4 regions of the Streptomyces sp. NPDC000075 genome follow, and region 4 is predicted to be linked to each of the others. Evidence: riboswitches for the same ligand, from Rfam matches in the RefSeq annotation. Region 4 holds a riboswitch; each other region holds the start of a gene.
What was found. A riboswitch is a leader RNA that binds a small molecule or an ion and turns the genes downstream of it on or off. The one in region 4 is predicted to bind cobalamin.

Region 1: it holds a riboswitch for cobalamin, as region 4 does, so the genes downstream of both, cobN (cobaltochelatase subunit CobN) here and ABT403_RS31115 (energy-coupling factor ABC transporter permease) in region 4, are expected to answer to the same signal.
Region 2: it holds a riboswitch for cobalamin, as region 4 does, so the genes downstream of both, ABT403_RS03820 (ABC transporter substrate-binding protein) here and ABT403_RS31115 (energy-coupling factor ABC transporter permease) in region 4, are expected to answer to the same signal.
Region 3: it holds a riboswitch for cobalamin, as region 4 does, so the genes downstream of both, ABT403_RS29505 (ribonucleoside-diphosphate reductase subunit alpha) here and ABT403_RS31115 (energy-coupling factor ABC transporter permease) in region 4, are expected to answer to the same signal.

The regions. Positions count from the first base shown of each region.
Region 1 covers NZ_JBEPFL010000006.1:304,711-308,138, reverse strand. Annotated here, with positions in the region: gene ABT403_RS10620 (ferredoxin-like domain-containing protein) at 1-973, opposite strand, end outside; cobalamin riboswitch at 1,253-1,377, shown strand; gene cobN (cobaltochelatase subunit CobN) at 1,411-3,428, shown strand, end outside.
Region 2 covers NZ_JBEPFL010000002.1:355,503-358,930, reverse strand. Annotated here, with positions in the region: gene ABT403_RS03830 (ABC transporter ATP-binding protein) at 1-242, opposite strand, end outside; gene ABT403_RS03825 (FecCD family ABC transporter permease) at 239-1,261, opposite strand; gene ABT403_RS03820 (ABC transporter substrate-binding protein) at 1,258-2,247, opposite strand; cobalamin riboswitch at 2,283-2,420, opposite strand; gene ABT403_RS03815 (DUF4352 domain-containing protein) at 2,525-3,034, shown strand; gene ABT403_RS03810 (GMC oxidoreductase) at 3,139-3,428, shown strand, end outside.
Region 3 covers NZ_JBEPFL010000031.1:72,580-76,007, forward strand. Annotated here, with positions in the region: gene ABT403_RS29505 (ribonucleoside-diphosphate reductase subunit alpha) at 1-1,823, opposite strand, end outside; cobalamin riboswitch at 1,971-2,094, opposite strand; partial or broken gene ABT403_RS29510 (GNAT family N-acetyltransferase) at 2,160-2,492, opposite strand; gene ABT403_RS29515 (CstA-like transporter-associated (seleno)protein) at 2,576-2,773, opposite strand; gene ABT403_RS29520 (carbon starvation CstA family protein) at 2,770-3,428, opposite strand, start outside.
Region 4 covers NZ_JBEPFL010000035.1:21,511-24,938, reverse strand. Annotated here, with positions in the region: gene ABT403_RS31125 (AMIN-like domain-containing (lipo)protein) at 1-374, shown strand, start outside; gene ABT403_RS31120 (flavodoxin family protein) at 390-1,100, opposite strand; cobalamin riboswitch at 1,225-1,419, shown strand; gene ABT403_RS31115 (energy-coupling factor ABC transporter permease) at 1,450-2,148, shown strand; gene ABT403_RS31110 (energy-coupling factor ABC transporter substrate-binding protein) at 2,145-2,492, shown strand; gene cbiQ (cobalt ECF transporter T component CbiQ) at 2,496-3,245, shown strand; gene ABT403_RS31100 (ATP-binding cassette domain-containing protein) at 3,242-3,428, shown strand, end outside.

The DNA of each region.
Region 1 (3,428 bases), on a different contig from region 4:
AGGGGGTGACGCGCAGCTCGCCGTCAGCACCGCCGGCGGCCTCGGTCAGTACCCGCCACTGTGCGGAGCTCAGCCGTCCGAGCGGGGGCAGCACGCAGAGTCCGGCGCCGTCTTCGCCCCAGGGCCGGGGCGGTTCGGCACAGGGCCACGCCACTTCGGGGCGGTGACCGGCCGCGATCCCGGCGGCGTCGAGCCTCAGCGCGAACTCCCGTGTGTCCAGGGTGTGTTCGTCAGCCAGTTCGGCGATCCGCCAGGGACGGTTCCCGGCGGCGTCGGCGGAGTCGAGGAAGTACTCGGCGGCCAGCAGCGCGGCCCGGGGCGCGTCGGCGGCACCGACCTCGACGGCGTCGGCGGCCGCGCCGAACCGCACCAGGGCCCGGCCGCCGGGAACGTCGCCGGGGACGTTCCCGGCACCGGCGGCGGTCCGGTCGTCCCGCGGCTCCGCGCGTCCCGCGCTCCCGGTGCCGCCCGCGCGGACGGACAGCACGGTGACGTCGGGTTCGAGGGCGGCCACGTCCCCGCGCCCGTCGTCGAGGGCGAACAGGAACCGCCCGGAGAGGGCGGCCGCCCGGGTGCTCGCGCAGAGCAGCCGGTCGAGTTCCCGGACCCAGTCCACGACGAGGGGCCCGCCGAGGGGGCTGGCCACGATGTTGCGCACCCGCTCGTGGCTCGGGGCGGGCAGCAGCCCGGCGCCGCCGAGCATCTCCGCGAGCCCGGCGCCGCAGCCGTCGGCGAGGCCGCGCAGCTGGACGTTGCCGCGCGAGGTGAGTTCCAGGTGCCCGTCCCCGAACCGGTCGGCGGCGAGCCCGAGCACGGCGGCCTGCCGGCCGGTGAGCAGCCCGCCGGGGATCCGCACGCGCGCCAGGTACCCGTCGTCGGCGGAGTGCAGCCGCAGCGCGCCGGGGCAGGCGTCGCCGCGGTCGCGTATGACGGGTTCGTCCCGCGATGCGGCGGAAGGGGGCTGGGGCGGCATGGCCGCGAGCATACCCACGTTTCCCCACCCCCGACCTGTGTCCGTCGCCACCCCGACCAGCGCAATCCAGCCCCACCGCCGATCCTTCCAGCCCACCGGAGGCCCTCCCGGCCCCACCCGGGGGTACCCCAGCGGTAGCCGGGGGAGTTTGCGGCGCGGCCCGATGGGCAGAGCCCCGACGGCGCACCGCACCGCGGCTCACCACCCGCGAGCTCCCCACCCCACCTCCCGGCCAGGGAGACGGCCACCTAAGATGACCTTCCGGCGGACCACTCGGCCCGTCACCGCCGAGGACGGCGACATGGGAGGAAGCCCGGTGCGATTCCGGCGCGGTCCCGCCACTGTGAGCCCCGCGGAGCGATCCGTGAGGTGAGTCAGGAACTCCCGCTGTCCTCACTGCCCGGGGCGCGGAAACCCCGAGGAAGGCCTGCCGCCGCATGATCCTGCTGCTGTCGACGTCCGACACCGATCTGCTCAGCGCCCGCGCCGCGAACGTCGCCGGCGGCCCCGTGCCGTACCGGTTCGCGAACCCCTCCCGCCTCCCCGTCGACGACCTCCCCGGGCTCCTCGACGGCGCCGAGCTGGTCGTCGTACGCCTCCTCGGCGGCCTGCGCGCCTGGCAGGACGGCCTCGACGTGCTGCTGGCCCCCGGCCAGACCCGGCCGGTGGTGGTGCTGACCGGCGAACAGGCCCCGGACGCCCAGCTGATGGAGGCCTCCACGGTCCCCATCGGCATCGCCGCCGAGGCCCACCGCTACCTCGCGCACGGCGGCCCGGCCAACCTGGAGCAGCTGGCCCGGTTCCTGTCCGACACGGTCCTGCTCACCGGCCACGGCTTCGAGCCCCCGGCCGCCTCCCCCACCTGGGGCCCCCTGGAGCGGCCCGCCACGCAGGCCACGGGCCCGCAGGTGGCGGTGCTCTACTACCGCGCCCACCAGATGAGCGGCAACACCGCCTTCGTGCACGCCCTCTGCGACGCCGTCGAGGCCAAGGGCGGCCGCCCCCTCCCCCTGTACGTCTCCTCGCTGCGCACCCCGGAGCCGGAGCTGCTCCACGCCCTGGAGCAGGCGGACGCCATCGTCACCACCGTCCTCGCCGCCGGCGGCACCCGCCCCGCGACCGCCTCGGCGGGCGGGGACGACGAGTCCTGGGACGCGGGCGCCCTGGCCGGGCTCGGCGTGCCGATCCTCCAGGCCCTGTGCCTGACCGGCTCGCGCAGCACCTGGGAGGAGAACGACGAGGGCCTCTCCCCCCTCGACGCCGCCACCCAGGTCGCCGTGCCGGAGTTCGACGGCCGCCTGATCACCGTCCCGTTCTCCTTCAAGGAGATCGACGAGGACGGCCTGCCCGCCTACGTGGCCGACGCCGAGCGGGCCTCCCGCGTCGCCGGCATCGCGGTGCGCCACGCCCGGCTGCGCCACATCGAGCGCGCGGACAAGCGGATCGCGCTGGTCCTCTCCGCGTACCCCACCAAGCACTCCCGCATCGGCAACGCGGTCGGCCTCGACACCCCGGCCAGCGCCGTGGAGCTGCTGCGCCGCCTGATCGCCGAGGGCTACGACTTCGGGCCCGAGGCCGACATCCCCGGCCTGGTCTCCGGTGACGGCGACGAGCTGATCCGCGCCCTGATCGAGGCCGGCGGCCACGACCAGGACTGGCTCACCGAGGAGCAGCTGGCCCGCAACCCCGTCCGCATCCCGGCGGCCGACTACAAGCGCTGGTTCGCCGAACTCCCCGCGGACCTGCGCGAGAGCGTCGAGGAACACTGGGGCGAGGCCCCCGGCAACATGTTCGTGGACCGTTCCGCGAACCCCGAGGGTGACATCGTGCTCGCGGCCCTGCGCCGCGGGAACCTCCTCATCCTCATCCAGCCGCCGCGTGGCTTCGGCGAGAACCCGATCGCGATCTACCACGACCCGGACCTGCCGCCCTCGCACCACTACCTGGCCGCGTACCGCTGGATCCAGGCGGCCGCGCAGGACGGCGGCTTCGGCGCCGACGCGATGATCCACCTGGGCAAGCACGGCAACCTCGAATGGCTGCCCGGCAAGAACGCGGGCCTGTCCGCCTCCTGCTCCCCGGACGCCGCCCTCGGCGACCTGCCCCTCGTCTACCCCTTCCTGGTCAACGACCCGGGCGAGGGCACCCAGGCCAAGCGCCGGGTCCACGCCACCCTGGTCGACCACCTCGTCCCGCCGATGGCGCGCGCCGAGTCGTACGGCGACATCGCCCGCCTGGAGCAGCACCTGGACGAGTACGCGCAGATCAGCGCGATGGACCCGTCGAAGCTCCCCGCGATCCGCGCCCAGATCTGGACCCTGATCCAGGCCGCGAAGCTCGATCACGACCTGGGCATGGAGGAACGCCCCGACGACGAGGGCTTCGACGACTTCCTCCTCCACGTCGACGGCTGGCTGTGCGAGGTCAAGGACGCCCAGATCCGCGACGGCCTGCA
Region 2 (3,428 bases), on a different contig from region 4:
CGGGCGCGCTCCCTGACACCCAGCGCCGAGGCGTCGGCCCCGTCGAGCAGCACCCGGCCGGCGGTGGGCCGCAGGGCGCCGTAGACGCAGCGCAGCAGCGTCGTCTTGCCGCTGCCGTTCGGCCCGACGACCCCGACCGTCTCGCCGGGCCGGGCGGTGAGCGCGATCCCGTCCAGCAGCGTCCGCCCGTCGGTCTCGTAACGCAGTCCCTCGACCGAGAGTTCCAGCGGACGCCCCGTCATCCGGTCACCCCTTCGCTGCGGGTGGACCTGCGCAGCATCCACAGGAAGAACGGGCCGCCGGCCAGCGCGGTGACCACGCCGACGGGTATCTCCCCGGGCGCCGCCGCCGTCCGGGCCAGCAGATCGGCCAGGCTCAGGAAGACCGCCCCGGCCAGTGCGCAGACGGGCAGCAGCGCCCGGTGCCCGGCGCCGACCACCATGCGGGCGGCGTGCGGAACCATCAGGCCGACGAAGCCGATCGCCCCGCTGCAGGCCACGAGCACCCCGATGACCAGGGAGGCGAGGACGAACACGGCGGCCCGGAAGCGGCCGGTGTCCAGGCCGAGGGTGCGGGCCCCCTCCTCCCCCGCGAGCAGCAGGTCCAGGGGGCGTGCCAGGGTGACGAGCACGGCGGTACTGGCGAGCAGCGCGGCCGCCGGCAGGGCGAGTTCGTCCCAGCGGGCCCCGCCCAGGCCGCCCAGCGTCCAGAAGAGCACGGAGCGGAGCTGGTCGGGGTGCGCGGCCAGCACCAGGACCAGGCTGGTCAGCGCGGACAGGACGTACTGCACGGCCACCCCGGCCAGGATCAGCCGCCCGGTGGTCATCGTGCCACCGCGCCGGGCCAGGGCGTAGACGGCGACGAGTGCGGCGAGGGAGCCGGCGAACGCGGCCAGCGGGAGTCCGGCGGCGGTTCCCGCGCCCACCCCGAGCACGATGACCAGCACCGCCCCCGCCGACGCGCCCGAGGAGGCGCCCAGCAGGAAGGGGTCGGCGAGGGCGTTGCGGACGAGGGCCTGGAGCACGGCGCCGGAGACCGCGAGCCCGGCGCCGACCACGGCCCCGAGCAGCACGCGCGGCATCCGCACGTCCCACACGATGGAGGCGAGGGCCCCCCGTCCCCCGGGTCCGGCCAGCAGGACGTCGAGCACCCGGCCGGGGGCGATGCGTACGGGTCCCAGGGCGAGCCCCGCCACCATCGAGGCGGCCAGCGCGGCCGCGAGGAGCACCAGGGCGGCCGTGGTGCGGCGGTACCCGGTCACGCGGCGTCGGGGTGCAACTGGCGGCCGAGGGACTCCACCGCGTCGGCGACGCGTACGCCGAGGACGGCCGAGGACAGCGGCAGCACGACGAACCGGCGGTTCTTCACGGCGGGAACCTCCGCCAGCGCCGGATCGTTCAGCAGGCGCTGCTTCTTGGCCTCCACGGCGGTGCCGCCGTAGTCGTAGATGAGAATGGTCTCGGGCCGCCGCTCGATGACCTTCTCCCACGGCACGTCGCCGAAGGTGTTCTGGAGGTCGGCGAACACGTTCGTCCCCCCGGCCAGGGAGACGATCTCGTTGCCGATGCCGTTGCCTCCGGAGGTGAAGGCGGAGGACTCGCCCGAGTCGTAGACGAAGACGGACGGCCGGGCCCGGTCCCTGACCCGTGCGGTGACGGCGTCGATCCGGCGCTGCTGGTCCTCGATGAGGGCCGTGCCGCGCTCGGGCACGCCGAAGGTCCGGGCGACCTCGGTGATCTCGGTCTTCAGCTGGGCGAGCCCGACGCGGCCGGGGGTGCAGTACTCGACGCTGAGCCGGGAGCCGATCCCCGAGCCGGCGAGCCCCTCGCGGTCACGGCCCTGCCCCTTGTCGAAGGCGCTGGAGTACCCGCCGTACACGAAGTCCGGGTCGGCCGCGAGGAGCACCTCCTTCGACGGGTACTCCTTCGCCAGCACCTTGATGCCCTCGTAGGCGCTCCGGTAGGCGGGGAGTACGGCGTCGTCGAGGTAGGCCGTGCCGGCCATCCGGTCCTGGAGGCCGAGGGCCAGCATGATCTCGGTGGCGTGCTGGTTCATGGTGACGGCGCGTTCGGGCGGGGCCTGATACGTGCTGGTCACACCGCAGTTGGTGACGGTGTACGGGAACCCGGGCGCGGACCGGGCGCCGGGGGCGGGCCGTTCCTCCCCGGACGGACCGCCGCACGCGGTCAGGGAGAGCAGGAGCGCGAGCGCGGTGAGCGGGCGCGGGGCGGCGCGGAAACGCGGCATGGTGAGGCCTCTCCGGGGGATCCTCGTCCCCGGTCGAAGTGAAGAGGCGGTGCGTCAGTGTCTGACTCCCGGGACCCCGCGGACGGGGTCGCCGGTCACAGTGGCGGGACCGCACCGGATTCACACCGGTTTCCTGGCCCGCACCGCCCGGGACAACCCGGCCAAGTCTGCCAGATGCCGCGTTTGCCCCACAGTGGGGATCAAGGGGGCCGCCGGTGGCGGGAGCGCCCGGCACGGAGGATCGTGGGCGGCGAGGGGGGTGTGGAGGAGGTCGGTCATGCGTCACGGCAGCCATCCGGGGCACGGCGGTCCCGGGCGCACGGCCAGGGCCGGCCGGCTCCTCCTGGCCCCCCTCCTCGCGGCGCTGCTGCTCGGCGCGGGCACCGGCGGTTCCGGCGAGACCGTCTCCCTCGACGGTGACCGCCCCGGCGAGCGGCTCGACGTCACCCTCACCGGGGTCGTCGACCCGGCGGGCCCGGCGCCGGCGCCCGGGGCCGACCGGCTGGTCGCCGTGGAGCTGCGCCTGGAGAACACCGGAACGGTGCCGTACGAGGACTCCCCCGCCCCGGCCGCGCACCTCCTGGACACCACCGGGCGGCGCTTCACCGGCCTGAGCGATGCCACGGACGCGGGCCCGGCTTTCCCCGGCACCGTCAGCCTCGCCCCCGGCGGATCGGCGACGGGGTACGTCGTCTTCCGGCTGCCGCGCGCATCGCGCCCGGCGGCGGTGCAGTTCGCCCTGGACGCGGGGCTCGGCGACGACGTCGCCCACTGGAGCCTGTCGTGATCCGCTGCCGGAACCAGCCGGAAATTATCTCGACGTATCTAGTGACTTAGCAGGCACCCGCCAGTAGAACTTGTTCCCACTCCGCCGAGAGTGAGGAACGCCACATGAGTGACAAAGGCCTGCACAGCAAGGTGTCCCAGGGTGTCTCCCGACGTGGATTCATCGCTGGAACTGGTTCTCTTCTGGGGGCCATGGCCCTGGCCGTCAATACCGTCCCGGCCCGTGCGAATCCCGCCACCGCCTCCGCCACCGTCTCCGCCTCCGCCAACGCCCCCATCACGTCCGGGACCCATGTCCCCGCCCTCGTCATCGGCACCGGGTACGGCGGCTCCGTCGCCGCGCTGCGGCTCGCCCAGGCCGGTGTCGACGTCCACATGATCGAGATGGGCATGGC
Region 3 (3,428 bases), on a different contig from region 4:
AGGAGCAGGGAGTTGCGCATGCCGGACTTCGCGACGCGGGCGCGCAGGGCGTCCCAGCGCTCGGGCCAGTGGGCTTCCGTCTCGTAGTGGTCCGGGTGCAGGACGCCCTGGGCGGTACGGGTCTCGGCCCAGGCCGGGAGCGGGCCGCTGCGCTCGGCGAGGTCGCAGGAGGCCTCGTACGCGGCGAGCATGATCCGCTCGGAGATCTTCGTGGACAGCGCCTTGGCCTCGGCGGAGTCGAAGGGCAGGCGCAGCTTGAAGAAGACGTCCTGGAGGCCCATCGCGCCCAGGCCCACCGGACGCCACTTGGCGTTGGAGCGGCCGGCCTGCTCGGTCGGGTAGAAGTTGATGTCCACGACGCGGTCGAGGAAGGTCACGGCCGTGCGGACGGTCTCGTCCAGGCGCTCCCAGTCCATGTCCCCGTCGGCGACGAACGCGCCGAGGTTGACGGAGCCGAGGTTGCAGACGGCCGTCTCGGCGTCGTTGGTGACCTCGATGATCTCGGTGCAGAGGTTGGAGGAGTGGACCACCGTGCCGGGCAGGGCGGTCTGGTTCGCCGTCCGGTTGGAGGCGTCCTTGAAGGTCATCCAGCCCTGGCCGGTCTGCGCGAGGGTGCGCATCATGCGGCCGTAGAGGTCGCGGGCCGGCATGGTCTTCTTGGCGAGCCCGGAGGCCTCGGCCTTGGCGTAGGCGGCGTCGAACTCCTCGCCGTACAGGTCGACCAGCTCGGGGACGTCGGCGGGGGAGAACAGCGACCAGTCGGCGTCGGCGTTCACGCGGCGCATGAACTCGTCGGGGATCCAGTGGGCGAGGTTCAGGTTGTGGGTGCGGCGCTGGTCCTCGCCGGTGTTGTCGCGGAGCTCCAGGAACTCCTCGATGTCCGCGTGCCAGGTCTCCAGGTAGACGGCGGCGGCGCCCTTGCGGCGGCCGCCCTGGTTCACGGCGGCGACGGAGGCGTCGAGGGTCTTCAGGAACGGCACGATGCCGTTGGAGTGGCCGTTGGTGCCGCGGATCAGCGAACCGCGGGCGCGGATGCGGGAGTACGAGAGGCCGATGCCGCCGGCGTGCTTGGAGAGGCGGGCGACCTGGTGGTAGCGGTCGTAGATGGAGTCCAGCTCGTCCAGCGGGGAGTCGAGGAGGTAGCAGGAGGACATCTGCGGGTGCCGCGTGCCCGAGTTGAACAGGGTGGGGGAGGACGGCAGGTAGTCGAGGCGGCTCATCAGCCGGTACAGCGAGGCCACTTCCTCGACGGCGCGGACGCTCTCGTCCTCGGCCAGGCCGCAGGCCACGCGCAGCATGAAGTACTGCGGGGTCTCGATCACCTGGCGAGTGTGGGGGTGGCGCAGCAGGTAGCGGCTGTGCAGGGTGCGCAGGCCGAAGAAGCCGAAGCGGTCGTCGGCGCCCTCGGCGAGGGCGTGCTCGACCAGGGCGTTGAGGCGGGCGGCGTGGGCGGCGACGAAGTCGGCGGTGCGGTCGGCGATCAGGCCCTCGCGGTGGCCGACGGCGACGGACTCGGCGAAGGAGGTGGCGCCCTGGCCGGCGGCCTCGTCGGCCACGGCCAGCGTCAGCAGGCGGGCGGCGAGGCGGGAGTAGGCCGGGTCCTCGGAGATCAGGCCGGCCGCGGCCTCGGTGGCGAGCCCGCGCAGCTCGGCCTCGTCGGCGGCGGCGCTGCGGCCGCGCAGGGCGGCGGCGGCGATCCGGCCGGGGTCGGTGTCGGGGAGGTCGGCCGTGAGCTCGGTGAGGGTCCGCAGCAGGGCGGCTCCGGGACCTTCTGCTTCGGGGTGGTCGGACTCGGCGCGCGGTGCGGCGGGCGCGATGGTCACGGGGGAGCTCTCCCTCACTCGGCCCGGTCATCGGCGGAGCGGGGCGCGAGCGGGCGCATGCGGGCGCGCGCACAAGCGCGTTCGGCACCGCATGGCGTCCACCGGCCCAACCGCGAGGCCCGGACGAATCGACACCCCGGCTCGGTCGATCCGGGGGCACTGCCGGCAGGTCTTCGGACTCGCGGATACGCCCTCGGGCGTACGTCTCACCGTTGCGGGACAGTTCCGGATTCCCACCGGATTCCCCTGCGGCGGCAGCAGGCATGAGCATACATGTGGGGGCGACCCGATGCGGTAGCCCCCACATGTTGTGTCGGGTGCATGCGGAGCGTGTCGTCACAGCTCCAGTCGGTACGTGAGCAGGGTCAGCGTGGGGATGGGCGACCAGTCCAGTTCCGGCGTACGGACGAACCCGAGCCGCTCGTAGATCCGTTGGGCTCCGCGCATGGCCGGCTGGGTGGACAGCACCAGCGCGGTGACCCCTTCCAGGGCCAGGGCCCGTTCGGCGCAGGCCCGTACGAGCGCCTCCCCGACGCCCTGCCCGCGCGCCTCGGCGGCCACCGCGAGCATCCGGAACTCGGCGTCGTGCGGCCCGGCGACGTCGGCGAGCCGGCTGCCGGGTGCGGCGAAGGTCACCCCGCCGAGGACCACCCCGTCGCGCACGGCGACGCCGAAGTCCATGCCGTCGAGTGTGCGCCCCGTACACGCCGAGGGGCCCCGCCGGATGGCCGGCGGGGCCCCTCGGTGAGCGCTCAGCAGCAGCGGAAGCCCTCGCGGGGGTCGGCCTCGCGGGCGTCCGTGCGGGCGCGTTCGAAGGCGCGGCGGGTCAGGACCTCGGCCCCGGGGTCGTGGGAGCGGGCGTGGGCGACGTAGCGGTCGTACGCGGCCTCGCCCGAGAACTCCCGGACGTAGTACCGCGCCTTCGCCAGCGCCCCCCGGACCCCGGTCACGCGACGGGGTCCTTCACACGGCCGCCGCCCCCGTCGAGGCCGGCCGCGGCGAGCTCGGCCTTCTCCTCGGCGGTGGCGATCAGGCCCGCCGGGGCGATGATCTTCGACTCGGACCACGGGACCTCGGAGAGGCGGACCGTCTCCGGCGCGGACGCGGCCTTGAAGCAGATCCGGGCCGCGTCCACCAGGACGATGATGATCAGGACGGCGAAGAGGGCGGAGAGGATCCCGTCGACCGTGGCGTTGGTGACCACGGTCTGCATCTCGTCCAGGGTCTTGGCGGGCGGCAGCACCTTTCCGGCGTCGATGCCGGTCTGGTACTTGTCGCGCTGCGCGAAGAAGCCGATCTTCACATCGTCGGAGAAGACCTTCTGGTAGCTCGCGGTCAGGGTGACGGCCACGTCCCAGGCCAGCGGGACGCCGGTGACCCAGGCCCACTTGAGGCGGCCGGACTTGACCAGCAGCGTGGTGCACACCGCGAGGGCGACGGCGGCGAGCAGTTGGTTCGCGATGCCGAACAGCGGGAAGAGCTGGTTGATGCCGCCCAGCGGGTCCTTGACGCCGACCCACAGGAAGTAGCCCCAGCCGCCGACGACGACCGCGCTGGCCAGCCACACGCCCGGCTTCCAGCTGACGTCCTTGAAGGACTTGTGCA
Region 4 (3,428 bases):
GGTGGGGCGGTCACTGCACGTACGACCGGATCGTCATCGACCTCCAGGGCTCCGTTCCGCCCTTCACGGTCACTCCCGTCTCCCAGCTGGTCTACGACGGGTCGGGCAAGCCCGTCCCGCTGCCCGGGAAGTACTTCCTGGAGATCCGTCTGCACCCCGCCGCCGGTCACGACGACGCGGGCAACAACGTCTACCAGGGGCCCAGGCTCCAGCAGATCAACCTCAGCAAGCTCAAGGGCCTCGCCCTGACCGGCGACTACGAGGGGTACGTGACCTTCGGCGCCGCCTTCGACACCCAGCCCGCCTACAGCACCTCCGTCCTGCACGCGCCCGAGCGGCTCGTGGTGGACGTCGCGCACCCGAACACCTGCTGACGCCGGCCCCGGCGCCTAGCGGTGTTCGGGGTTCGGGAAGTCGAAACGGCAGCCGGCGTCCCACAGGGAGCGCTGGTTGCCGTGGGCGGGGATGCCGCCGGCGCGCTTGAGGAGCGCCGCGAGGTGCATCAGGTTCCAGGACATGAACGCCGTATTGCGGTTGGTGAAGTCGTTCTCGGGACCGCCGGAGCCCGGGTCCAGGTAGGAGGGGCCCGGCCCGGCCTCCCCGATCCAGCCCGCGTCGGCCTGCGGCGGGATCGCGTAGCCCAGGTGCTGGAGGCTGTAGAGGACGTTCATGGCGCAGTGTTTGACGCCGTCCTCGTTACCGGTGATCAGCGCCCCGCCGACGCGCCCGTAGTAGGCGTACTGGCCCGCGTCGTTCAGCAGCGAGGAGCAGGCGTAGAGCCGCTCGATGACCTGCTTCATGACCGAGCTGTTGTCGCCGAGCCAGATCGGGCCGCAGAGCACGAGGATGTCGGCGTCCATGATCCGGCTGTAGAGCACCGGCCACTGGTCGCTCTCCCAGCCGTGGTCGGTCATGTCCGGCCAGACCCCGGTGGCGATGTCGTGGTCGACGGCGCGGATCAGCTCGGTGCGGGCCCCGGCCGACTCCATGACGGCCCGGCTCCTGGAGATCAGCCCTTCGGTGTTGCTGGTCTCGGGAGAGCGTTTGAGGGTGCAGTTGACGAAGACGGCGGACAGGTCGGAGTAGTCGTAGTCGGCCACGCCCCCACCCTGCGGGCCGGCCGCCGGCCCCGCCACCGCTCGGGGCCCGTCCGGGGGGGTGAAACGGAATTCGGCCATCCGATCGGCCGGATCGGTCCGGGTTGATACCGGTCCGTGCGGGCGACTAGGGTCAGCTGGCCTTGGTGTTCGGGAAACCGGTGGAAAACCGGTGCGGCCCTCGCCACTGTGATCGGGAAGTCCAGCTCCACCCCTTGCGGGAGCCACTGGGACCGCGCGGGAGACCGTACGGACCCGGGAAGGCGGAGCCGGGGCGGCAGTACCCGTCAGCCAGGAGACCGGCCGGGGCGCGTACGTCCATCCACGAGGTGCTGGAGAGGTCTCCCAACTCATGCACATAGCCGAGGGGTTCCTGCCCCCGCTGCACGCGGCCGCCTGGGGCGCCGCGTCCGCCCCGTTCGTCTTCCACGGGGTCCGCGCGCTGACCCGCGAGGTGAAGTCCCACCCGGAGAGCACGCTGCTCCTGGGGGCGTCCGGAGCCTTCACTTTCGTCCTGTCCGCCCTGAAGATCCCCTCGGTCACGGGAAGTTGCTCGCACCCGACCGGGACCGGGCTCGGCGCCATCCTCTTCCGCCCGCCCATCATGGCGGTGCTCGGCACCATCACCCTGCTGTTCCAGGCCCTGCTGCTGGCGCACGGCGGGCTCACCACCCTGGGCGCCAACGTCTTCTCGATGGCCATCGCCGGACCCTGGGCCGGGTACGCGGTGTACAAGCTGCTCAGCCGCTCCGGCGCCCCGCTGATGGTCACCGTGTTCTTCGGGGCCTTCTTCGCCGACCTGGTCACCTACTGCGTGACCTCGGTCCAGCTGGCGCTGGCCTTCCCCGACCCGGCGAGCGGCTTCCCGGGCTCCCTGGAGAAGTTCGCCGGCATCTTCGCCGTCACCCAGATCCCGCTCGCGATCAGCGAGGGGCTGCTGACGGTGCTCGTGATGCGGCTGCTGATGCAGTCGAGCAAGTCGGACCTGGTCCGGCTCGGGGTCGCCAGGCTGACCGGCACGAAGCGGACCGAGGAGGCGGCGGCCCGATGACCAGGAACGCCAAGATCAACACCCTGCTGCTGCTCCTGGTGGCGGCGCTGGCCGTCCTCCCGCTCGCGCTGGGGCTCGGCGAGGGCAAGGAGGAACCCTTCGCGGGAGCCGACGCCCAGGCGGAGTCGGCCATCACCGAGCTGAAGCCGGACTACAAGCCCTGGTTCTCCCCGCTGTACGAGCCCCCGTCGGGCGAGATCGAGTCCGCGCTGTTCGCCCTCCAGGCGGCCCTGGGCGCGGGCGTGCTCGCGTACTACTTCGGGGTCCGCAAGGGTCGCCGCCAGGGCGCGGCGCAGGCCCTCGCGCAGGCGCAGGCCCCCGCCGAGCCCACGCGGGAGCCGTAGCCGGTGCTGCCCATCGACGTGGCGGCGCACTCCAGTCGCTGGCGTGGCCGCCATCCGCTGGAGAAGGCCCTCCTGGGGTTCGGACTGACCCTCACCGCGGTGTGCCTGCCCCCGTGGCCCGGCGGCCCGCTGGTGGCCGCGGCCACCCTGGCCGTGCTGCTGGGGCCCGCCGGGGTGTCCGGGCGGCAGCTGTGGCGGGCCTTCCGTGTCCCGCTGGGGTTCTGCGTCACCGGGGCGCTGCCGCTGCTGGTGTCGGTGGGCGGCCCGGACGGGTTCCTCGCGCCGGCCCCGGACGGGCCCCGGCACGCGCTGGACCTGCTGCTGCGCACCTCGGCCGCCTCCCTCGGGGTGCTGCTGTTCGCCTTCACCACACCCGTCTCGGACGTACTGCCCCGGCTGGTGCGGGCCGGGGTGCCGGCGCCCGTGGTGGACGTGGCCCTGGTCATGTACCGGATCGGCTTCCTGCTGCTGGACTCCCTCGCGCAGGTCCGCCGGGCCCAGGCGGCCCGGCTCGGGCAGTCCGGGCGGGCGGCGGCGTGGCGTTCGGTGGCGGGGCTCGCGGCGACCTCGTTCGTCCGGGCCTTCGACCGCGCCGCCCGGCTCCAGGAGGGGCTCGCGGGGCGCGGCTACGACGGCGCGCTGCGGGTCCTGGTCCCGCCCGCGGCGCTCTCGCGGCGGTTCCTCGCGGCCGCCGCCGCCCTGCTGGCCGGCCTGGTCGCGGGGACCCTCGTACTGAAGGAGCTGGGGCTGTGACCCCGTTGGTGGAGCTGGTCGGCGCGGGGTACGCGTACGAGGACGGGCCGGCCGTGCTGTCGGGGGTGGACTTCGCCATCGCCGAGGGGCGGGCGCTGGTGCTGCTGGGCCGCAACGGCAGCGGCAAGACCACGCTGATGCGGCTGCTGAGCGGGGGCCTGCGGCCCGCGTCGGGCGCGCTGC